DNA from 3 places in the Shewanella polaris genome. Region 1 is predicted to be linked to each of the others. Evidence: predicted binding sites of a transcription regulator. Region 1 holds the regulator's gene; each other region holds the start of a gene.
What was found. Region 1 encodes LexA, which represses DNA repair genes until DNA is damaged. Its sites were predicted from a motif close to TACTGTATNNNNATACAGTA; they were not measured.
Positions count from the first base shown of each region.

Region 2: recA (recombinase RecA) is a predicted target of LexA. The motif match lies at 5,850-5,869, and genes of this name have one in related genera.
Region 3: FH971_RS12650 (DNA topoisomerase III) is a predicted target of LexA. The motif match lies at 6,764-6,783, and genes of this name have one in related genera.

Region 1 is NZ_CP041036.1:273,462-282,094, reverse strand. Features, by position in the region: gene FH971_RS01225 (VOC family protein) at 1-417, opposite strand, end outside; gene mtr (tryptophan permease) at 579-1,835, opposite strand; gene plsB (glycerol-3-phosphate 1-O-acyltransferase PlsB) at 1,838-4,258, opposite strand; gene lexA (transcriptional repressor LexA) at 4,522-5,136, shown strand; gene FH971_RS01205 (cell division inhibitor SulA) at 5,133-5,639, shown strand; gene coxB (cytochrome c oxidase subunit II) at 6,033-7,619, shown strand; gene ctaD (cytochrome c oxidase subunit I) at 7,629-8,633, shown strand, end outside.
Region 2 is NZ_CP041036.1:3,401,558-3,410,190, reverse strand. Features, by position in the region: gene FH971_RS14790 (protein-L-isoaspartate(D-aspartate) O-methyltransferase) at 1-518, shown strand, start outside; gene FH971_RS14785 (peptidoglycan DD-metalloendopeptidase family protein) at 635-1,567, shown strand; gene rpoS (RNA polymerase sigma factor RpoS) at 1,646-2,617, shown strand; gene mutS (DNA mismatch repair protein MutS) at 3,097-5,679, opposite strand; gene recA (recombinase RecA) at 5,963-7,024, shown strand; gene alaS (alanine--tRNA ligase) at 7,625-8,633, shown strand, end outside.
Region 3 is NZ_CP041036.1:2,898,354-2,906,986, reverse strand. Features, by position in the region: gene FH971_RS12685 (FimV/HubP family polar landmark protein) at 1-505, shown strand, start outside; gene truA (tRNA pseudouridine(38-40) synthase TruA) at 659-1,444, shown strand; gene folC (bifunctional tetrahydrofolate synthase/dihydrofolate synthase) at 1,555-2,814, shown strand; gene FH971_RS12670 (SPOR domain-containing protein) at 2,886-3,500, shown strand; partial or broken gene FH971_RS12665 (CvpA family protein) at 3,653-4,142, shown strand; gene purF (amidophosphoribosyltransferase) at 4,176-5,690, shown strand; gene FH971_RS12655 (tRNA (adenine(22)-N(1))-methyltransferase) at 5,887-6,660, opposite strand; gene FH971_RS12650 (DNA topoisomerase III) at 6,837-8,633, shown strand, end outside.

The sequences.
Region 1 (8,633 bases):
TGTATTGGCCTCTTGTGCCCGCTTGATACCAATGTGATCTTGTCCTTGCCACAATGCAAAACGGCAGCCTTCTGGATCGCTGCACAATGCCATAAGACCCGCATCACCAACAGAATGAGGGCCAGCTAATACTTCACCGCCACCTTGCTTAACTAACTCAGCTGACACATTGACATCGTCGACAGCAAAATAGATTGTCCAGTGGGTCGGTAAATCCTGCATATTCTCTGGCATGGGGTACATTGCACCAATATCATCACCGTTAATTTGCAACATGGTGTAATGCCCTTCTGGCATAGGCGTATCATCGGCCCCCCAGCCAAATAATCCTTGGTAAAATGCTTTACCCGCTGCCCAATCGTGGGTTGCTAGTTCAAGCCAACATGGTTGTCCTTGTTGATATTGTTGTACTTTCATTGTGTTAATCCTTATAAAAATGACAACCTAAAATGCAGGCCAAAATAAAATGGAAAGTGAATAATGATTTGCGCTAAGTTAAGTCGATATTCACTAAAAAGCAAAAAGCCTTCATACGAAGGCTTTTTAATCATCTGTTAGTTTATTATCGTAATTAGCGACTACTTAAATACCGGTAAAATATCCGCCATAGCCAATAAGTGACAAGTTGCTGTAATAACACCAAATAATATCACAACAACAATAAGAGGTGTTCCACCTGGTACTTTAAAGCCTTTTGAATTTGGGTGTTGCTGCCGAATTTTGTAAGCTAATAATGCAGGCACAATCACCGCCCACACGGTTGCAGCTAATGCAGCAAAACCAATAGCAATAATAAAACCATTAGGAAATAATAATCCCAAAATAGTCGGTGGTATAAAAGTAACCGCTGCAGTTTTAAAACGCCCCTTACGTGAGTCATCAAAACCAAATAAATCAGCAAGGTAATCGAATAAACCCAATGTCACACCTAAAAATGATGATGCCACAGCAAGATTGGCAAATAGGGATAACATGTTATCAAGCCAGTGACTGGTAATCACTCCCGACAACGCAGCGACTAACACACCAATATTACCGCCTTGTTCAATGATATTAGTAAACTGGCTCCGAGGAATATTCCCCATTGTAGCCACTAACCAACACACATAAATAACCAATGCGATACTGGTGCCAACAATAATAGCCTTCACGATAGTTCGGGCATCTTTACCGTAATACTTTACTAGGCTAGGTACGTTACCGTGATAACCAAAACTCGCTAAGCCAAACGGAATTGCGGCAAGTAAATAAGGTAAATACCGCGACTCGCCATCGGGAGATGTTAGCTTTATCGGATCGATGTCGATTAATAAATTACCGATAGCCAAAAAGAAAGTAATGACCATACCACCGAGCATAATCGTGGTGATCCGATCGACCGCTTTGGTGCTGATAAACACCACAAGAGCCAAGACGACTGCAAATACCAAACCAGCCACACTCTGGGGTAAACTTACGCCAAGAGCAGATAAACTGTGATTAACAATCGACCCACCACCACTAATATATGCATAAGTTAAAATATACAACACAAAGGCAATTGATAAGCCGTTAACCACTCGCCAAAACTGCCCTAGAGTCACTCTAGTTAAGGTGTCAAAACTGTCGCCCGGTTCAAAATGCAGATTGGCTTCTAGTAACAGCAATCCCGACATCAACATGCAAAACCATACGCCTAGTAACATCGCTATTGAATAACCAAACCACATCCCGGCTCCAACTACGGGTAACGAAAACATTCCCGCACCAACCGTTGTTCCGGCAATAATCATCGCCCCGCCCAGTACAGATTTACCGCCGACACGATGCTTAGCTCCATTCATATGGTTAGCCATTATTATCCGTGCTCCGTTTGCACACTATCAACAATGGTTTGCCTTACTGAAGATCCTAGTAATTTATTAACATTATCTCTTATTCTGATTACTTCAGAACGATGTTCGTCACTGCTTAAATAACCCAATTCCTTCAGTTTCACACTCAAGGTGTTATACAGCTTTTTATCATAAAACTCTGGAGCAGTAATGCCATGTAATGCGCCTAATCTCTTGGCTAATAAATGACTATCGGTTTCAAGTTCTGAACGTTCCAGATCAGGCTTGATCGCCAGTAAATTGAAGATAATGGCATATCGCTGCAAGGTTTCATTTATGGTTTCAGCAAGAAGCAACACTTGCGTGATATGACGAGGTGTGATGACAAAATCATCTTCACCACTCAATAAACCTTGTTCAACCATAAATTCTAAAATGCTATCTATATGCGCAGGTACATCATCAATGCCCATAAAAAGCTCGGCTTTAAGTAACGGATATAAATCCATAACAACCGCATGGATGCGTTTACGATCGCATACATCATAGTGAGCCAAACAGCTGGCAATTAATGAAGGAAGCGCCATAAGGTGAATAATGTTATTACGGTAGTAACTCATAGTAATAGCAATTTTCTCATCGACCGAAATAATTTCGCCAATAGGATCTTTGCTACTAACAAACTTATCTAACGACAAGCAATGATCAACAATCGATTTACCATTACCTTCTGCTACAGATGTGAAATCGGTATATGGCACGGTGTTAAGTAAGGCTAAATACAAATCAAGCTGACGTTCTAACTGGCCTCTTTCCAACGCATTTTGCTCTGATGCCAATAACACCAAACTGGTCAATGCCACCGAACTGGCGGCGGCTGCACCATTAATATTAGTCATCACGCGGTTAGCTAATGAATTAACCGATGGCGTAAACCACGACGGTTTTTGATCGGGATCTTTTGCAAGCTCAGCACGCCATTCCGGTGCCTGCTGATTTAAGAAGTGCTGTAGATTAATGGGTTCACCAAAATTGACATAACCTCGGCCAAAATTACCTAATCGACTAATTGCCCCAAATACCTGCCACACAGATTCTTTTTTCTTTTTCTTACCACTTAATTCTTTATGATAAGTAGCCACTTCCATAACATGGTCATACCCTAAATACACAGGTACTAAAGTCACTGGACGCTCTATCCCACGTAACACACTGTTAATAGTCATGGCCAACATACCCGTTTTAGGCGCCAGCAAGCGTCCGGTACGCGAACGACCACCTTCAGTGAAATATTCGACGGAATAACCCTTAGCAAACAACTGATCTAAATATTCACGAAAGACTGCTGTATACAGTTTATTGCCATTAAAACTACGGCGGATAAAGAATGCCCCACCACGACGGAACATCGGTCCTGCAGGCCAGAAATTAAGGTTAATACCCGCGGCAATATGTGGAGGAACCATGCCCTGGTAATACAAAATATACGACAGTAATAAGTAATCCATATGACTGCGATGACAAGGCACATAAACAATCTCATGGCCATCATGATGTAACTGTCTTACCTGTTCGGCACCTTTAATATTAATGCCACTGTATAATTTATTCCATAACCAAGTCAGAAAGCGTTCAGCTATGCGCACTAAGCTATCGGAATAATGAGCAGCAATTTCGTCAAGATATTCAATAGCAGTTTCGCGAGCTTTCTCCACCGAGACTTTTTTGCTTGTCGATTCTTCTTCTATCGCCTTCTTGATAGACTCAGATTTTAGTAAAGAAGCAAACAATACGTTTCGATTAGGTAACTGTGGTCCTGTCATTACCTTGCGTTGACGGCGAAAATGCACTCGTGCAACACGGGTTAACTTGTGAGCAATTCTTTTATCTGTACCGTGTTCATCGGCCATATAACGAAGCGATAATGCATTAGAGAACTGGACAAAATTATGTCGTCCTAAAAATAAAATCATTAACCATTTACGTAGCCATGTTGGATTTTCTCTTTCAAATACAGCCGCTTTCATGCTGTCATCTTCTTTCCCTGGGGTACGTCCCCAATAAAGACAAACAGGAACCAACTGAATATCTAATTCAGAGTTCTCACGATGAAGAGATAATAGACTGGTAAAATAATTAATGAATTTTTCACCACTTTCGCGTTTACCAAATAATGGTTTGCGCCCCTCTAAACAAACAACACGAGGCACTTGCAAGCCATCAAGCTTTAATGGTTCATAAGGACTAGGCATACCAAAGCCCTCTGTGATTTCGCTCAAGGCGGCAATATCACTAATAGATTCCGTTTTCATCAAATAAACTAAAGGTTTAGTCGGATCTATATTGAGGTCATCAAAAGGATCATGTGGTACAACAATCGTTTGCACCATCCATTTTTGAATCCACTTTAATGTTCGTAAAAATATTGAATCAGGTTTTGACATGGTTATTTTCGCAACATAAGCCACTATAATATTGTTGCATAGGATACCAGAAACAACCCCGCTTACACTATCTGGCTTATTTATCTTTACATTTTGGATTTCTTTAGAAGTCACACCCCAAAGTTAAAATATAAAATAATGCTTTATAACAGTAAATTAAATCAATTTGTACAAACAAATAACAAAAAACAGTTGGTTAATACTTGCGCGAACAGAATCACTGTATATAATGACAGTCACTGTATAAAAAGACAGGAATTGTCATGAGACCGTTAACGCCGCGCCAAGCTGAAATATTAGACTTAATTAAAAACAATATCGCCGAAACAGGTATGCCACCCACTCGAGCTGAAATTGCGAATCGTCTTGGCTTTAAAAGTGCTAATGCCGCCGAAGAGCATTTAAAAGCATTAGCCAAAAAAGGCTTTATCGAGATCATTCCTGGTACCTCTAGAGGTATACGATTACCTCATGAAGAACAGATTGAAACCGGTCTACCACTCATTGGGCAAGTTGCTGCTGGAGAGCCTATCTTGGCCCAAGAACATGTGGAAAACTATTATCAAGTTGACCCCAATATGTTTAAACCTGCCGCGGATTTTTTATTGCGGGTTCGTGGTGACAGCATGAAAAATATCGGCATTTTAGAAGGCGACCTCCTCGCGGTACATAAAATGCAGCAAGCACGTAATGGCCAAGTTGTGGTGGCACGAATAGACGATGACGTCACCGTAAAACGATTTGAACAAAAAGGTAACGTCATTTATCTGCATGCAGAAAATGAAGATTACAACCCGATAAAAGTAGATTTAAGTTGCCAAAGCCTAACTATCGAAGGGCTTGCCGTTGGTGTTATCCGTAATGGAGATTGGTTATGAACAAACTAATGGGCATCGCCCCACGCCACCCTGGCTTATGGGTAGATTTATCAGACACAGAACTTCAGGGCAACCAAACCATTCAAACATTGCAAACGGTTACCCAAGGTGAAGCAGAGCTGAGTCAATTGTGTAGTCAATTAGCAACGTTAAGCCAACAAGGCCGCTGGATTGTACTCATTAGCCCACCTCACATTGGTTATAAACATATGCTGGCAAGTGCCGGAGTGAGAATGGATCGCATTTTACTAGTTCACACCAAAGATGAAGTCGAGACATTATGGGCCATGGAAAAAGCACTCACTAGTGGTACATCTAGTGCAGTAGTAACTTGGACAAGCTCACTTGATGCTCGCGATAGTCGCCGTTTGGAAATAGTAGCCAAAAGCGCACGTGCATTAGGGATCATAATTGAAGATGTGAATACTCACTTACCTCACAAACATCAACTTGTTAGCCCTACCTTAGCAAATGGAACAAGTAATTTTTGCTCGTTTCACTAAGCACAAACCCTTAATTACCAAGCCCTGTATTGAATTCAGGGCTTTTTTTTCACCTTTTTCAGGCGATTAAGAAAAAAAGTGATCTTGATCAATCCTTAATCTACAAGTAATGTAATTAACAAGGATGAAACAATTTTTTATCTTTAATTTGACGTAAATGGCAGATTTAATAGTCATCGATGGGAAAACGTCAACACAAATTGATAAGTTCAGTCGTAGGTACAAGCGTGGTGCACAGCTAACAATAAAACCGTAGACCGTCTGTTTACAACCACCAAGGTACTTTGAGGTCATCAAACTTTTTTCGGGAACCGAAGAGTTTGCATAGAGCAGAGAATTACTGTGTGACTTTTCTTTGTAATTGCAATTTGCAATTAACAGAGGAGCAGTCTTGTGAAGCAATGGTTGTATTGTTTACTGGTTGTGTGTGTAGCACTTCCGCTTGGGGCAACAGCAATGCCCCTCAACATGACTCAAGGCGTGACAGATATCAGTGGTCAGGTTTATCACCTCCACATGACGATTCTTTATATCTGTTGTGCCATTGGGTTAGTGGTGTTTGGGATCATGATCTATTCAATGATTTACCACCGCAAATCAAAAGGCGCAGTCGCGGCCAATTTTCATGAAAGTACCAAAGTGGAAATTGCTTGGACCGTCATTCCTTTTATCATCTTAATCGCCATGGCTATTCCAGCCACCAAAACCTTAATTGCTATGGAAGATCCCAGCGATGCTGATCTCACCATTAAAATTACCGGGTCGCAGTGGAAATGGCATTACAGCTATTTTGATAAAGACATCGAATTTTACAGCTCATTATCTACCCCCAGAGAACAAATTGACGGTAGTGAGGCTAAAGGAGAACATTACCTCCTTGAAGTTGATAAACCACTAGTACTCCCCATTAACCAAAAAGTACGTTTTTTGATGACTTCTGATGATGTTATCCACTCATGGTGGGTGCCCGCTTTTGCCGTTAAAAAAGATGCTAATCCAGGCTTTATTAATGAAACTTGGACTCGTATTGATAAGCCCGGTATTTATCGCGGCCAATGTGCCGAATTATGCGGTAAAGACCATGGCTTTATGCCGATTGTAGTGCAAGCATTGTCGGAGGACGATTTTGATAATTGGTTAGTTGAACAAAAACAACTAGCAAGCAATGCCGCTGCTGCGGCGGCGGCATCAATGACCCAAACCCTGTCACTCGGAGATCTAACCTCACAAGGTGAACAAATCTATATTGCTAGGTGTGCTGCTTGTCACCAACCTAATGGTGCGGGTCTTCCTGGTGTATTCCCATCATTAATTGGCAGCCCTATCATAAAAGGCCCTGTTGAAGGCCATCTAAATATCGTCATAAACGGTAAACCAGGTACCGCAATGCAGGCCTTTGCAAAACAACTTAGCGCCCAAGAAATTGCAGCAGTGATTACCTTTGAACGTAATGCTTGGGGCAATAATAGCGGAGATCTTGTACAAGCTGCTGATATAGGGAAATTTTTAGGCAGTAACGAGGCAAAAACAGAAGCAAACAAAGCAGTTGCTGATGTCACAAGCACTATTGCAGCCACGACAACTGACATTACCGATGCGGTTACCGAGAAAGCCACTCAAGCTGTCGAAACCGTAGCAAAAGTTGCTCCAGCAGAAGATCTGCCCACGTTAACCATGGAGCAATTAATGACCGAAGGTGAGCAGGTTTATGCCACGACTTGTGCTGCATGTCACCAAGCCACTGGCGCAGGTTTACCTGGCGCTTTCCCTTCACTTATTGGTAGCCCTGTTGTTAGCGGACCGGTTAGCGGACATATCGATATCGTTATGCACGGAAAACCAGGTACTGCAATGCAGGCATTTAGTAGTCAATTAAGCCCTCGAAAGATGGCGGCAGTGATTACATATGAGCGCAATGCGTGGGGCAATAATTCTGGCGAGGCGGTGCAACCTGCCGATGTCGCTAGCCATGGACAGTAAGGGAAAACAATGAGCACAACAACGCACGATACAATTGCAACCGCCCATGATGATCATCACGGCGCTCCAAAGGGGCTAATGCGCTGGCTACTCACCACTAACCATAAAGATATCGGATCTCTGTATTTATGGTTTAGTTTCATTATGTTTCTCACTGGCGGCGCAATGGCAATGGTCATTCGAGCTGAGTTATTTCAGCCTGGATTACAGCTAGTAGAACCTAACTTTTTTAATCAAATGACCACTGTTCATGGTCTCATTATGGTATTTGGTGCAGTAATGCCCGCTTTTACGGGCTTAGCTAACTGGCTAATACCTATGATGATTGGGGCACCAGACATGGCATTACCACGAATGAACAACTGGAGTTTTTGGATTTTACCTTTTGCCTTTGCCATGTTACTGGGTTCGTTATTTATGGAAGGCGGTGGACCTAACTTTGGTTGGACATTCTATGCCCCGCTCTCAACCACTTACAGCCCTGACAGTACCGCATTATTTGTATTTTCCATTCATATCATGGGCATAAGTTCAATAATGGGTGCAATTAATGTCATTGTCACCATTGTAAACTTACGTGCTCCAGGCATGACGTGGATGAAGTTACCCTTGTTTGTGTGGACTTGGTTAATTACCGCTTTCTTACTGATAGCAGTGATGCCGGTACTCGCGGGTGCGGTCACCATGGTATTAACCGATAAGTTTTTTGGTACCAGCTTTTTTGATGCTGCTGGAGGCGGTGATCCGGTAATGTTCCAGCATATCTTCTGGTTCTTCGGTCATCCTGAAGTTTACATTATGATTTTACCGTCATTTGGTATTATCTCCGCAATAGTGCCAACCTTTAGCCGTAAAAAGCTGTTTGGTTACTCTTCAATGGTTTACGCCACTGCCAGTATTGCCGTGTTGTCATTCTTAGTGTGGGCGCATCACATGTTCACGACTGGGATGCCGGTGTTCGCCGAACTATTCTTCATGTATTGCACCATGTTAATTGCCGTACCCACGGGGGTA
Region 2 (8,633 bases), 1.5 Mb from region 1:
ATGGTGCATTGGCGCATAAAGCCTATGAAAATACGGCATTACCGATAGGCCAAGGTCAGACTATTTCACAACCTTATATAGTGGCCAGAATGACGGAATTGCTGATGCAGCACAATCCTCAGAAGGTGCTAGAAATTGGTACTGGTTCTGGTTATCAAGCTGCCATTTTGGCATCGTTAATTCCAGAGTTATGTACTATTGAACGTATCAAAGCATTACAAATACAAGCTAGGCAAAGGCTCAAACGCCTAGATTTACATAATGTAGCATTCAAATATGGTGATGGTTGGCAAGGGTGGCCAAATCGTGGACCGTTTGATGGCATTATGGTGACGGCCGCAGCGGCTACGGTACCTCAAGCATTGCTTGAACAGTTATCTGACCATGGGGTATTAATTATTCCTGTGGGTGAAGATACTCAACAACTGCTCAAAATAACCCGTATTGGACAATCATTCCAATCAGAGATTGTTGAGGCGGTAAAGTTTGTACCTCTTATTAATGGCGGTTTAGCATAGTTATCACGATAAGATGAGCCTTAATAAATTAATCATAATTTCTTTTGAAATAAGCTCGTTGGAAATAAGTTCGTTTTAGCATAACAATCATGTATTTCTCCCCTTAAGGACTTTGTTTGATGAATACCGGTTGGCCGAACGTTTGTGTTTTAGCTATTTTGCTTTCGGGATGCAGCTTTCAAGCGGATCATCCAGCGCCGGTTGACAGTTTATCGTCGAAAAATTATAACCCTCGTTATCATAAAGGGTCATTAAAAACCAATAAATACAAAGTAAAGAAAGGTGACACTCTTTATTCAATAGCATGGGGCGCCAGCCGTAATTTTGTAGAACTAGCTCATTTGAATCATTTAGCGGCTCCTTACACTATCTATCCAGGGCAGACACTGACGTTAACTGCCCCAAAAAAGCATTCGTCGACCGCAGTTCGTAAACCTAAGGCTAATGTTAATTCGGTACAAACTAGCGCGGTCTCTCAACCCTATATTTCGAGTGGAAACCGTCCGGAATCTAAAACAATCAAGCCTATAATTCTCTCAAAGCCCGTAGTTGCAGTGGTTCCAGCCGAAACGAAAAAAGATCTTGATCACAAAGTAAAGCCTGCGTATTCTGTAACAACTACCCAACAAAATATTAACCAAGGTTCGAGTAGTCCTATCGAAAACTTGCCGCAGCAAGTTCACCAATGGCACTGGCCAGTTAGAGGCCGAATAATTAAATATTTTTCGGCATCAGAACAAGGCAATCAAGGGATTAAGATTGCTGGCAATCGCGGAGATATTATTAAAGCCGCAGCTGATGGAAGAGTTGTTTATGCAGGTAATGCACTACGAGGTTATGGCAACTTAGTGATTATCAAACATAATGATGATTTTTTAAGTGCTTATGCTCATACGGACAAGATAATGGTTAAAGAAAAGCAATATGTTAGTGCAGGGCAAACAGTTGCAACAATGGGCAGTACAGGGACAAGCCAAGTGATGCTTCATTTTGAAGTGCGTTACCATGGAAAGTCTGTCAACCCATTAAGATATCTACCTAAACAATAATAGTTTAGCAACATAAATAGCGGAGGATAAGCAAGTGAAGTAGATTACATACATAAAATTAGGTTTGGGAGAGCAATTATGAGCCGCAAAAATAGTACTGCTTCAGCAGAACAACTTGTCGATCTAGCTAAACAACCACAAGAGGTTGCAACCAAAAAAGGCGATTTGGTACAACAACTCGACATTGAAGAAAAAGTCCAAGACGACCTTCAAAAAAATCTTGACGCCACTCAATTATATTTAGGTGAAATTGGTTTTTCCCCACTGCTTACGGCAGAAGAAGAAGTGTTTTTTTCACGTAAATCCCTCAAAGGCTGCGCAAAATCTCGCAACCGAATGATAGAAAGTAATCTCCGTCTTGTTGTTAAAATTTCCCGCAGGTATAACAATCGTGGTTTAGCACTGCTAGATCTTATTGAAGAAGGCAATTTAGGCCTAATTAGAGCTGTGGAAAAATTTGACCCTGAACGTGGATTCCGTTTTTCGACTTATGCGACTTGGTGGATTAGACAAACCATTGAACGCGCGATTATGAATCAGACTCGCACTATCCGTCTTCCTATTCATGTAGTAAAAGAATTGAATGTGTATTTACGCACAGCAAGGCAACTTGCCCAAAAATTAGATCATGAACCTACCGCTGAAGAAATTGCCGAAAAATTAGATGTATCGACCGGTGATGTCAGTCGTATGTTAAAATTAAACGAAAGAATTACCTCGGTAGACTCACCATTAGCTGGCGACAGCGAAAAGGCATTATTAGATGTTATTGCCGCTGATGATTCGGTCGGTCCTGACCATCGTGTACAAAATGAAGATTTATCTAAATCAATTGTTGGCTGGTTAAATGAACTGAACACCAAACAACGTGAAGTGTTGGCAAGACGTTTTGGTTTACTTGGATACGAACCTTCAACATTAGAACATGTGGGGGCAGAAATTGGTCTTACACGTGAACGAGTTCGTCAAATTCAAGTTGAAGCGCTAAAACGCTTAAAAGATTTACTTGGTACGCAAGGTCTGTCTGTTGAGGCACTTTTTAGAGATTAATAAATAGTTAATACTTACTTTGGGTATTAAATGAAAGATGACCATCGAAAGTTATTTGATAGGGAATCTGAATAAATACAATTTAAGGCGATAGTCGATAGTCGATAGTCGGGTTAATAACCTATATGGGCGGTAACAATTCAGACTCATGTTTTTAGGTTTATCCCGTTAATCGTTGTGAACTTAAACGATGTAGGGTTAAAGTTAATTTGTTGATAAATAAAATGTATTTCCCCATATGCTATTTGCACATTTACCATGTGGTTAAATATGCTTAACGCGGATTCAAAACGTCTATTCACTCCTTTCTAGCATCTCCTCGCTATTTACATTTGCCTATTATTTTAAGCCTATTGTTGTGTCATTCTAACTCTCATTGTGTATGTATTACCTTTTTCGATAAATACAATGTTGGTGTGGAAGTCTTGTCAGACTTCCACAGACCTATTATTCCGAGTTATAGCAAGCTTTGGTATTGATTAGCTTTGGCTATTTAAGCGCTTCAATTCATATAAATAATCTAATGCTTGTTTAGGGGTTAAATCGTCAGGATTAATTTGTGCTAGCTTTTCCAATGCAGCTGAAGGCTCTGGTATTGGCGGTAATAAGTTCATACTGACTTGGGTCGGATTTTGCTGCGATAAACTCATATCGCGGTTTTCAAGTTGATGCAGTTTTTGTTTTGCTGCTTTAATCACTTGAGCTGGAACACCTGCAAGTGCCGCAACTTGTAACCCATAGCTTTTACTTGCCGCACCTTCTTGCACTGAATGCATAAAGGCAATCGTGTCGTCGTGTTCTATTGCATCTAAGTGGACGTTAATCACTGATGGTAACAGTTCGGGCAGTTGGGTTAGTTCGAAATAGTGAGTGGCAAATAACGTTAACGCACTCACATTTTTTGCTAAATATTCTGCAGCAGACCACGCGAGGGCTAAACCATCGTAAGTCGAGGTTCCGCGACCGATTTCATCCATCAACACTAAACTGTTTGCGGTCGCATTATGTAAAATGTTTGCGGTTTCAGTCATTTCAACCATGAAGGTTGAGCGACCCGATGCTAGATCATCTGAGGCACCAATACGGGTGAATATCCGATCAACTTCGCCAATTTTGGCTGAATCCGCGGGGACAAAACAACCAATGTGTGCCATTAATGTAATGAGTGCTACCTGACGCATATAGGTCGATTTACCGCCCATATTGGGACCGGTGACAATAAGCATTTGACGTTGCGGTGTTAACGCAACAGGGTTTGCAATAAAAGCCGCTTGACTGACCCTTTCAACCACAGGATGACGACCTGCGTCAATATGAATACCAATATCGTCAGTCATTTGTGGGCGTTGGTAATTAAAGGTTTCTGCTCGCTCTGCAAAATTACTGAGTATATCTAGCTCTGCAGCGGCGCTAGCAAACTGTTGTAACTCTTGTAATTTTGGCAGCAATAAGTCAAATAGCTGTTCCCACAGCTGTTTTTCAAGTGCGAGGGCTTTGCCTTGGCTTGAGAGTACTTTTTCTTCGTATTGTTTTAATTCTGGGGTGATATAACGCTCTGTCCCTTTCAGTGTTTGCCGGCGTTGATAGCTCAGAGGCACTCTGTCAGCTTGTAAACGACTAACTTCAATATAATATCCATGAACTCGGTTATAACCCACTTTTAAGGTGTTAATTCCAGTTTGCTGTTTCTCGCGGGCTTCAAGTTCAACTAAATAATCACTCGCGCCTTCGCTCAGCTTACGCCATTCATCTAATTCATTATTATAGCCAGTACGGATAACCCCACCATCACGAATTAACACAGGAGGATTATCTACAATAGCGCGCGTTAATAAATCGTGCTGTTCTGGGAAATCACCTAACAATTGCACTAATGCGCTCAATCTAGGTTGTTGACATGTAGCTAATGTTTGCTGAATTTCAGGTAGAAGTGTTAACGCCTGCTTTAAACGTGAAAAGTCGCGAGGTCTGGCACTGCGTAGTGCTAAACGAGCCATAATACGTTCAATATCACCTAAGCTTTTTAGTTGTTCATGTAACGTTTGATATAGGTCGAGTTCAATGAGTTCATTGACGGCATTATGGCGATCTTGAATCGTTTGTCTATTACGAAGTGGCTCATGGATCCAGCGCTGTAACATACGGCTACCCATAGGGGTTGCGGTATTATCTAATACCCACGAGAGGGTATTTTCTCGTCCGCCAGACAAGTTTTGAGTTAACTCTAAATTACGTCGCGTCGCGGCATCTAAAATAATCGATTCCGATTGATTAAAACGCACAATCGAGTTGATATGCGGCAACGCCATCTTTTGTGTATCTTTTACATACTGCATTAAGCAACCAGCAGCTTGCAGCGCCAAGCGGGCATCTGTAATCCCAAAACCATGTAAATCTTTGGTACCAAATTGACTCAATAGTAAATTCACACAAGTATCGTAATCAAACTCCCACTCTGGACGGCGGCGGATCCCTTTCATATTATTGATTAATAACATGTCAGTAAAATCTTCACTGTAAAGTAATTCTGCAGGATTGGTGCGTTGTAATTCGGCTTCTAATGCTTCACGAGTGGGTAATTCTGCAACCACAAAACGGCCTGATGAAATATCTAAGGTTGCATAACCAAAACCGTTTTTACCCTGATAAAGCGCCGCCAGTAAATTGTCTTGTTTTTCTTGCAGTAAGGCTTCGTCTGTTAAGGTGCCAGGAGTAACGATACGCACTACTTGGCGTTCAACTGGGCCTTTTGATGTGGCAGGATCGCCAATTTGTTCGCAAATGGCCACAGACTGACCAATGTTAACTAATTTTGCTAAATAGCCTTCGACAGCATGATAGGGAATGCCAGCCATGGGAATAGGATCGCCGCCGCTTTTCCCGCGAGCCGTAAGCGAAATGCCCAGCATTTCAGATGCGCGTTTAGCATCATCGTAAAACAGCTCATAAAAATCACCCATACGGTAAAATAATAACATATCAGGATGGGCGGCTTTTAAGCCTAAATACTGACGCATCATCGGGGTGTGTTTTTCTAAATCGCTGGTATCAATCACTGTCATTATGAACACTTCACTATTAATCGTTTTTAAGTCGTAAATCTTATGAGGCTAATCTTAACAATATTTGTCCTCAGGGTATAAATAGATTCATATAAAAATCTGCGAAGATAATATATTGATGTAAAAAGGCAATTATCAAAGGTAAGAAAAAAATTACGATCAGCACTTGATACTGTATGACTATACAGTATACTGATGAACATAATGAAATGGTCCACACCATTCCGCCTAAGTACAAATAGCATTTTACTAAACGTATTGAATGCCTTAAGAGGGTTTTATAATGAAGGTTGATCCAAATAAAGAGAAAGCACTTGCCGCCGTGTTAAGTCAAATTGAAAAACAATTTGGTAAAGGCTCAATTATGAAATTGGGCGAAGATCGCACAATGGATGTTGAAACTATCTCTACAGGTTCACTTTCATTGGATGTCGCCCTAGGTGCTGGTGGTTTACCATTAGGACGTATTGTTGAGATCTATGGCCCTGAATCATCAGGTAAAACAACATTAACACTTGAAGTGATTGCTGCAGCACAACGCGAAGGTAAAACCTGTGCGTTTATTGATGCAGAGCATGCACTTGACCCTATTTATGCAAAAAAGCTAGGCGTAGATATTGATAACCTACTTTGTTCGCAGCCAGACACTGGCGAGCAAGCATTAGAAATTTGTGACGCATTAACCCGTTCTGGTGCTGTAGATGTTATTGTTGTCGATTCTGTTGCTGCATTAACGCCAAAAGCCGAAATTGAAGGTGAAATTGGTGATTCACATATGGGCCTTGCTGCTCGTATGATGAGCCAAGCAATGCGCAAACTTGCTGGTAACCTTAAGCAATCAAATACTTTGCTTATTTTTATTAACCAAATTCGTATGAAAATTGGTGTGATGTTTGGTAGTCCAGAAACAACTACTGGTGGTAACGCACTGAAGTTTTACGCTTCTGTTCGTTTAGATATTCGACGTATCGGTGCCATTAAAAACGGTGATGAAGTTATCGGTAACGAAACCCGCGTAAAAGTCGTTAAAAATAAAATTGCAGCACCATTTAAGCAAGCTGAATTCCAAATTCTTTATGGATTAGGTATTAATCGTACCGGCGAGTTGGTTGACTTAGGCGTTGCACATAAGCTTGTTGATAAAGCAGGTGCTTGGTATAGCTACAAAGGTGAAAAAATTGGTCAAGGCCGTGCAAATGCAGGTAAATTCCTGACTGAAAATCCAGCTATTGCCAATGAAATCGACACCACTTTGCGTGCTATGCTATTAGCTGCTCCAGGCTCATTAGGCTCAAGCACTGACAGCGACGAGAATGTTGATCTCGAAACTGGCGAAGTTTTCTAAGTTAGTCCGCAAAATCTATCGCGGTAGCGCATGTTGCGCGCCGCGAATATTCCCATCAAGAAAACCTCTCTATGTTTAATAAAAAATCAAAAGGCATTGATGAGCAATAAATCTAGTCGGTTCTAGGTTATTGTTAATTTGATTTTTTTAGGTGATATGTTTTATTACATTTAAACGTTTTATCAATTAAGCCCGTGGTGTTTGGGTCTTTAGGTCGTAACGCAACAATAGTTAATTAACATTGTGATTTTAGCGGTCGCGTTAAGTTGAGTAAAACTCTTGTTTTGGTCAAATAATATATTTGCTCAATTATGTTCCTGGAAGACCAATCAATAAGCCTTTACCCTAGGGTAAAAAAATGATCATCCTGTTTATTTGTATTCGATATTTAACGCTTGTCCCTCTTGTTTATACTGTTGTATTTAACACGCCATACAACCACTCATTCCCCTATAGGCACACAAGGTATCATTTTTTACTGCTATTATAATCGATTCACTCATCTCGCTTCTTTCGCCAAATTCAGTATATAATGCCTACATTTACAGGCTTGCTTGCCAAGCTCGTTACTTTTGTATTTTCTATATTCAGGGCCAATTAATGTTTCAGACTACAGCAGAATTAAGAAGCGCTTTTTTAAAGTACTTTGAAGATAACGGACATCAGGTTGTTGATAGCAGCTCGCTCGTTCCCACCAATGACCCAACACTGTTATTCACCAATGCGGGTATGAACCAGTTTAAAGACGTGTTCCTCGGAATGGATAAGCGCAGTTATACACGAGCGACCACATCTCAACGTTGTGTGCGTGCTGGTGGTAAACATAACGATCTTGATAATGTAGGCTATACCGCTCGTCACCATACTTTTTTTGAAATGTTAGGTAACTTCAGTTTTGGCGATTACTTTAAAGAAGATGCAATTCGTTTCGCATGGACCTTTTTAACCGAAACACTCAAGCTACCAAAAGAGCGTTTATGTGTCACCATTTATGAAACAGATGACGAAGCGTATGACCTTTGGACTCAAAAAATTGGTGTAGCCCCTGAAAATATGATTCGTATTGGCGACAATAAAGGAGCTCCATTTGCGTCAGATAACTTCTGGCAGATGGGTGATACCGGTCCTTGTGGTCCTTGTAGTGAAATTTTCTATGATCATGGCGATCATATTTGGGGTGGCCGCCCTGGTACTCCTGAAGAAGACGGCGATCGTTTTATTGAAATTTGGAACATCGTATTTATGCAGTATAACCGTCAAGCAGACGGTGAAATGTTGCCATTACCTAAGCCTTCTGTCGATACAGGCATGGGCATTGAACGTATAGCTGCCATTATGCAGGGCGTACATTCAAACTACGAAATTGATATCTTTAAGCAGTTGATTGCTAAAACAGCCGAAATTATTGGCGTTTCAGATTTAGAGAACAAATCATTACGCGTCATTGCTGATCATATCCGTTCTTGTGCATTCTTAATTGCTGATGGTGTGATGCCATCAAATGAAGGCCGCGGTTATGTGTTACGTCGTATTATTCGTCGTGCTGTGCGTCATGGTAATAAGTTGGGTGCTACTGATGCGTTTTTCTATAAGCTTGTTCCTACGCTAA
Region 3 (8,633 bases), 2.0 Mb from region 1:
AGAGGTGAATGATGATGATTTACTGGCGGCATTTTCACAGTCATTAAAAGATGACAATGATGATGACTTTACTTCTGAAGACGAATATATCCTTAGTGATGATAATTTAACCGTCGATGAAGCGTTGGCTGCATTGGATCAAAATGAGCAAAGTCAATCAGTTGAATCTAAAACCACTGATGATGACTTGATGCGTTTTGAGCGTGAAAATGGTTACATTGATATCGATAAACTATTAAATGACGCCGATGAGAATGACGATAAAACGGATCAATATAAAGATGTTAATATCGATATGGGATCAGCCAATTCGCTTATGGGCAATCCCGATATGGTCGATGTCGATGATGAAGAAAACTCTGTTAATGCCAAGCTCGATTTAGCTAGAGCCTATATTGAAATTGAAGATCAAGACAGTGCCAGAGCATTGTTAAAAGAAGTGCAAATGGACGGCAATGAACGACAGAAACTAGAGGCCAAAAGTTTACTGGAAAGCTTCAGTTAACTAGGTCTATTAGCTCAGTCAATTAATTGGAACAATTGATGCTACATAAGTAAAATATAAGCTTATGTTAACCATAGAAAAGCAAACGGCGCAGATACATGCGCCGTTTTTTTGTGGTAAACTGCGCGCGATTATTTACGAGGGGATATAGGCATGCGGGTCGCGTTAGGTGTTGAATATGATGGTAGTAGTTTTTATGGGTGGCAGCGCCAACTCGATGTCGATTCAGTGCAAGCCCAGATTGAAAAAGCCTTAAGTTTTGTGGCTAACGAACCTATAAAAGTATTATGTGCCGGACGGACTGATACGGGGGTGCATGGTACAGGGCAGGTGGTTCATTTTGACACCAATGTTCAGCGTCCAATAACGGCTTGGACCCAAGGTGTAAATGCTAATTTACCAGACAGCGTAGCGGTACGGTGGGCAAAAGAAGTCGATGATAGTTTTCATGCTCGATATAGTGCTACAGCAAGACGCTATCGCTACGTTATTTATAATCATAAACTGCGACCAGGCATTTTAAGTGCAGGTGTTAGTCATTATCACGGCGTTATTGATGAAACCTTGATGCATCAAGCTGCACAACTTTTAGTCGGCGAACATGACTTTACCACTTTTAGAGCTTTGCATTGCCAAGCTAATACTCCCATTCGAAACGTGCATCAAGTCAATGTGACTCGCCAAGGCATGTATGTGATGGTAGATATCCAAGCTAATGCATTTTTACATCATATGGTACGTAATATTGTCGGTTCACTGCTTCAAATTGGTTTAGGCAATCAACCTATTGAGTGGATAACACAACTCTTGGCAGTAAAAAATCGCAAACAAGCAGCAGCCACAGCTAAACCGAATGGCTTGTATTTGGTTGATGTGACTTACCCAGAGCACTTTCAATTACCTAAGTTAAGTCTCGGTCCCTTGTTTATGCTCGATTAAGATGCTTTGTATCGTATTTATTGAGATGCAAAATGAATGTTATTTTGTCGCAATGCCTTGTAAGGTTTGCCTAAGTCAAAGGGTAGTGAATTTTGTCAATCGAGTCTAAAATGACGGTACCCAATCAACAATCAAGTTTACATCAATGGCTTGATTATTTGCTGGCAATTCATCCTAGTGAAATTGATATGGGCCTAACGCGAGTTAGCGCCGTAGCCAAACGTATTGACGTGATCGATTTGGCTCCAGCTAAAGTGATTACCGTTGCGGGTACCAATGGCAAAGGTACTACCTGTGCAATGCTTGCCGCTATTTTACGCCAGGCCGACTTATCTGTTGGTGTTTACAGCTCACCTCATTTATTGCAGTACAATGAACGAGTACAGATTAATCAACAAGATGCCAGTGATGACTCTCTTATTGAGGCATTCAGTGCCATTGAAACGGCTCGAGGTGATATTTCATTAACCTTTTTTGAATATGCGACACTCGCAGGCTTATATTTGTTTAAAGCTGCTAAAGTCGATGTGATTATTCTTGAAGTGGGCTTAGGTGGTCGATTAGATGCCACCAATATTATCGACTCCACTGCCACTATTTTGACCTCTATCGATCTTGATCACCAAGAATATTTAGGTGATACCCGAGAACTGGTTGGCAGAGAAAAAGCCGGGATATTCCGCCCCAATTGTGTCGCTATTATTGGTGAACCAGACTTACCCATGAGCGTGACTGAATATGCGGATCAGACTCATACGTCTTTGTATCGTGTTGGTCATGAGTTTCATTACCATAAAGACCAGAATCAACCAGCATTATGGCACTTTGAATCAGCGCAACAGTCTTATACTGATTTAGCAGTGCCAAGGTTACCGCTCGCTAACGCTGCAAGCGTTGTCGCGTTGTTAAGTCATATTTGGCCACATATAAGCCAACAGCACATTAACCAAGGTTTACAACAAGCTCAACTTGCAGGGCGATTAGAACAGGTGAGTGAGCAACCATTAGTATTATTGGATGTCGCGCATAATCCGCATGCTGCAAGATATTTAGCGCAGCAATTGCAGGTCTATAAAGGTCGTCGTATTATTGCTTTATGTGGGATGCTTAAGGATAAAGACATTAAGTCGGTACTGGCCACATTGGCCGCACAAGTTAGTCATTGGAACATGGTGAGTTTAAATAATCCTCGCGGCGCATCAGCACAAGCATTGTGTCAAGCACTGCCTAATGACGATTGCCGTCAACATGTCAGCGAATTTACTGACATCAGTAGCGCATGGCAAGCAATACAAGCTACCGTAAATGCTAATGATGTGGTCATTGTATTTGGATCTTTTTATACTGTGGCAGGATTTAAATCTTTATAAACATTATTTATGTCAGACGTTGGTTGTACAAACCATCATTAACGTCATTTCGTTGAAAAAGGGAATTAGCTTTGAATCGTCAATTTCAAAATCGTTTGGTGGGCACCATTGTATTAGCAGCCTTAGGGGTGATTTTTTTACCTGATTTACTCGACGGAAAAAAAACACAGGTGGTCGAGGAATTCACTGAAATTCCTTTACGTCCAGTTCAGTCAAGTTCTTCAAATGGGGCCAAGTCGGGCAATACCGACGATTCAGTGGAAGAATTCCAAGTACTAACGATTGCTGAGCCACAAGATATTAGCAACGATATCGTGGCATTAGGCGAAGATAAACCCAAAAAAGAGGGTAGCCAAGTAGTTCAACAGTCCGCTTCAGCCATTTCGACAGTGAAAAAACCTGAGACACAAAATGCCAGTAAAACTAAATCTCCCGTTACCGCTGGTTTTACACTGCAGTTGGGCGGTTTTAATAATGTAACTAATGTGAAAGCTTTGATTATTCAGCTTAGAAAAGCAGGATTTAACGCTTATACACTGCCTAAAACCCCTGTTGAAGGTAAATTAACACGTGTGTTTGTTGGCCCAGAAGTGTCAGAAGAAAAACTTAAAGCTCGTCAACAACCTATATTAAAATTAACGGGGTTAAAAGGCAAAATCGTAGCCTATAATCCTCAAGAACAATAACCTGTTTAGACGGCAGTTTACGTGCGTGATAAATATTTACAATTTGATTGTTCTAAATCACGCAAGAATAATTTGTACAATCGGAGGTGAGAAACATCTCTGTCTCTGTTAGAATCCCGCCGTCTTGAACCCTATACCGGATCCCCATCTTTATGGTTTGGATTGATTACGCAATAATTATTGTCATTGGATTATCAACTATTATTAGTTTGATCCGTGGGTTTGCCAAAGAAGCCATGTCTCTTGTGGTTTGGTTTGCCGCTTTCTTTATCGCTAGCCAGTTTTATCTCGATCTTGCTGCTCATTTAACTCAAATGCAGGACGAGTTAGTCAGAAACGGTGTGGCGATTGCCATTCTTTTTATCATTACCCTGATCCTAGGGGCATTAGCTAATTATTTGTTAGGCCAGTTAGTCGATAAAACTGGTTTATCGGGCACAGACCGTGTTTTAGGCCTGTGTTTTGGAGCCATTCGTGGCGCGTTAAATTGTTAGCGCATTACTGTTTTTTATGGATGCTTTTACGGCATTCCCTGACACTAAATGGTGGCAGGATTCTGTACTTGTACCTGAATTTGGCGTGGTTATTCAGTGGTTTTTTAACTATCTTGAAAACACCTCAAGCTTTGTACCCAAAATTTAAACCTAAAACACTTTACAGTGAGGAACCTTACCCATGTGCGGTATCGTCGGAATAGTAGGAAAATCAACAGTTAATCAGACCATTTATGATGCACTAACTGTGCTTCAGCATCGTGGTCAAGACGCAGCAGGTATTGTGACTGTTGACATGAATGCGTTTCGTTTACGTAAAGCAAACGGCTTAGTCAAAGATGTGTTTGAACCTAAACATATGCAGCGTTTACAAGGCAATGCCGGTATTGGACATGTTCGTTATCCTACCGCTGGCAGCTCGAGTGCATCAGAGGCTCAGCCGTTTTATGTTAACTCGCCATTTGGTATTTCGTTAGCCCATAATGGTAACTTGACCAATACGATTGAATTAGCAGATGTTTTGGTGACAAAGCGTCGTCATGTAAACACCACCTCTGACTCCGAAGTTTTGTTAAATCTGTTTGCCGATGAGTTGCAAGAAACGCGCAGCTTAACCTTAAGTGCAGACGAAGTATTTGATGCTGTAGCTAAAGTGCATGCACATATTCGTGGTGCTTATGCCGTGGTGGCAATGATCATAGGCCAAGGGATGGTGGCATTTCGTGATCCGTTTGGCATTCGTCCTTTGGTACTTGGTAAGCATGAAACACCAACTGGCACTGAATATATGGTGGCCTCAGAGAGTGTGGCTCTGGATGCTGTTGGGTTTGAAGTCATGCGCGATGTAGCACCTGGTGAGGCGATTTATATTTCACTTGATGGGCAGTTATTTACTCGTCAATGTGCTGTTAATCCAAGCCATGCTCCATGTATGTTTGAATTCGTGTATTTTGCACGTCCAGATTCTAGCATCGATAAAATCTCTGTTTATGCCAGTCGGGTAAATATGGGCGCTATGTTAGGCAAAAAGATTCAGAAACAATGGGAAGATCATGACATTGATGTTGTTATCCCTATCCCAGAAACCTCATGCGATATAGCGTTAGAAATTGCACGTTGTATGGAATTACCGTATCGCCAAGGGTTTGTTAAAAACCGTTATATCGGCCGTACCTTTATCATGCCCGGTCAGCAAGAACGTAAAAAGTCTGTGCGTCGTAAGCTAAACGCGATTAATACCGAATTTAAAGGTAAAAACGTGTTGTTAGTTGATGATTCGATCGTTCGTGGTACTACGTCTGAGCAAATCATTGAAATGGCACGTGAAGCAGGCGCAAAGAAAGTGTATTTTGCTTCAGCAGCACCTGAAATCCGTTTCCCGAACGTATATGGTATCGATATGCCAACGTCTAATGAGCTTATTGCCCATGGTCGTGATGCAGATGAAATTGCTAAAATCATTGGTGCTGACGGTATTATTTTCCAAGACTTAAGCGACTTAATTGAAGCGGTAAGAATGGAAAATCCTGAAATTAAACGTTTTGAAACATCAGTATTTGATGGTCATTATATTACCAATGACGTTGACCAAGCTTACTTGGATCATTTAACTCAATTACGTAATGACGATGCCAAAGCCAATCGCTCAAAAGACATTGGTACTAACTTAGAAATGCACAACGAGTGTCATCCATAAGCTAGCCTGATTGTTTGCCAATAAAAACCAGCATATTTTATGCTGGTTTTTTTATGCGCGAATTAAGAGCTTAGTCGCTTTGCAGCGAGATTCTATCCAAGCCAAGTCTAAAAATCAGTGTAATGACTAGTAAATGATGTGTTGATAATGACTCTGGATTTTATCATCACGAAGCAAACTCGTAAGGTAGTCCTATCTAGCTCCTCATTTCTATGCTTATTTGGCGATAATACTCAAGCGCCTGTGACGCTGCATTCGGATTGAATTTGTTTATCTTGCTGTAATGTTCTAGCGTTTTATGCAAATAACGTATGACTAAATCTTGTTGGTGTGGATCGTTTGAATGCCATATTTTATCGCCAACAGGGTTAATTCTATTGTCATTGCTCATAGTTGGTCGGGTGTTGCGCTCATCCATGTTGTTATTAGTGTCGTTATTATTTAACTCATTAGTGTTTTTATGGGGTTTCTGGCCACCATATCGGACATACAAAATTTCATAAAAACGACGGTTTTCTTCAATCAGTTTTTCGTCAATTAAATCACAATCAAGTTTAATAAGTTGTTGGCGTAGTTCATATTGGTGATGAACAGGACACAAGATAAAGTCGATATTGCGTGCAGAATGTTGTTGGCAAAGCGAATTAACCAACTCGATCATCAAATCTCCGCCAACACCCGCAATAATCACCAAAGGTGTTTGCGGGTGTTGCTCCAGTGGTATCGCTGATACGTCACTACAATGTACCTGCCATTGACGAGATGTTTGTTGCGGATAAAACCGCTCAAGTTTAGTGGTTAACTGTTGCATTAGTGCAGGCACAATATCGACAAAATGGATCATGTTAGCAGCTTGCTTATCTAGCAACGCAGCGCCAAGCAATCCATGGTCGCAACAACAATCCCAAATGTGACTGTAACCCTTGGGGAACATGTTATTGATATGTGTTAAGCGTTGGCCGAGTTTCATCTGTTTATCATGCTTAAGAGTGAAGCTGCGCATTGTAATGATTTGAGCAAAAAAGTGGATAATTATTTGGTATTTGCAGCTTGGCGTATTTAGCGCTAATCTATACTGTAAATTTATACAGTTAAGTGGCGTTATTAAGTTCATTCAGTTGAACGTTAGCGACCCAATAATGGATTATGATTCTATATATTGCTGAAAAACCGAGTTTGGGTCGCGCTATTGCTGATGTTCTGCCAAAGCCACATAAAAAAGGTGATGGTTTTATTACAGCTGCCAATGGTGATTGCGTGTCATGGTGTATTGGACATTTACTAGAGCAAGCCGAGCCAGATGCTTATGATGATGCCTTTAAATCCTGGAAACTCGAACACCTTCCCATAGTGCCGCAAACGTGGAAATTACAGCCTAAACCTAAAACACGCAGTCAACTTACGGTGTTACGTAAACTGGTTAAACAAGCAACGTCGATCATTAATGCTGGCGATCCAGATCGTGAGGGGCAATTGCTGGTGGATGAAGTTATTGCCTATTTAGGCGTAAAAGGTGACAAGCTCAACCAAGTTCAGCGGCTATTAATCAGTGATTTAAATCCACAAGCCGTTAAACGAGCGCTAGGGCAGTTACGCAGTAATCGTGAGTTTATTCCTTTATCGACTTCAGCATTAGCTCGCAGCCGTGCTGATTGGCTGTATGGCATGAACATGACCCGTGCTTACACCATTCAAGGTCGTAAAGTGGGTTATCAAGGGGTGTTGTCAGTTGGCAGAGTTCAAACGCCTTTGTTGGGCTTAGTGGTACGCCGCGATGACGAGATTGCAGATTTTAAACCCAAGTCCTTTTATGAGGTGTTGGCACATTTAGTTACCGACCAACAACTAACCTTTAGTGCTAAGTGGCAACCTAGCGAAGCGTGTCAACCTTACATGGATGAAGACGGCCGAGTTTTAGCCAAAGGCTTAGCTGAAAATGTGGTTACTCGTATTAATGGACAATCAGGTGAAGTGACTAAGCTTGAAGCCAAAGATAAACGTCAACATCCACCATTGCCTTATAGTTTATCTGCACTGCAAATTGATGCAGCTAAACGTTTTGGCCTGTCTGCTAAAGAGGTACTGGACACCTGCCAAAGTTTGTATGAGCGTCATAAGTTGATTACTTATCCGCGCTCAGACAGTCGCTATTTACCTAAAGAGCAACATGCTTTGGCACCAAAAGTATTGGATGCAGTACTCAAAGGCGCTGCAGCATTAGTTGATGGTTGCGATTATCCTAATGCCAAGCTTAAATCTAAAGCGTGGGACGACAGTAAAGTGGATGCTCACCATGCCATCATACCAACAGAAAAAGTGGCTAATTTGTCTGCGCTATCAAGTCACGAGGCTAAGTTATATCAACATGTTGCGAGGCAATATTTAGCTCAGTTTTACCCTGCTTATATTTATGCTGAAACCGCCGTTGAAGTGACTATTGCCGGTGGATTATTTACCACTAAAGCTCGCCAAGATAAAACCCTAGGTTGGAAGCAACTGTTTAAACGGGCTGCCACAGCAAGCCAATCGAATAGCGAAGACAATAACGACGAAGCTGTACAATCGTTACCACCACTGGTTAAGGGGCAAATACTCCAATGCGAACGCGGAGAATTATTAGAGAAAATGACTCAAGCGCCAAAGCATTTTACCGACGCGACTTTATTAGGTGCAATGACCGGAATTAGTCGATATGTAACGGACAGTGACATTAAAAAAATCCTTAAAGAAACCGATGGACTCGGCACTGAAGCGACTCGTGCAGGAATTATTGAACTGTTATTTAAGCGCGGTTATTTAGTTCGTCAAGGTAAATCAATTCTAGCCACCCCTGTCGGAAAGGGGTTGATCCGTAGCTTACCAGAATCCGCAACCACACCCGACATGACCGCATTATGGGAAAACAGCTTGGATGCCATCAGCCAAAAACGACTCAAGTATGAT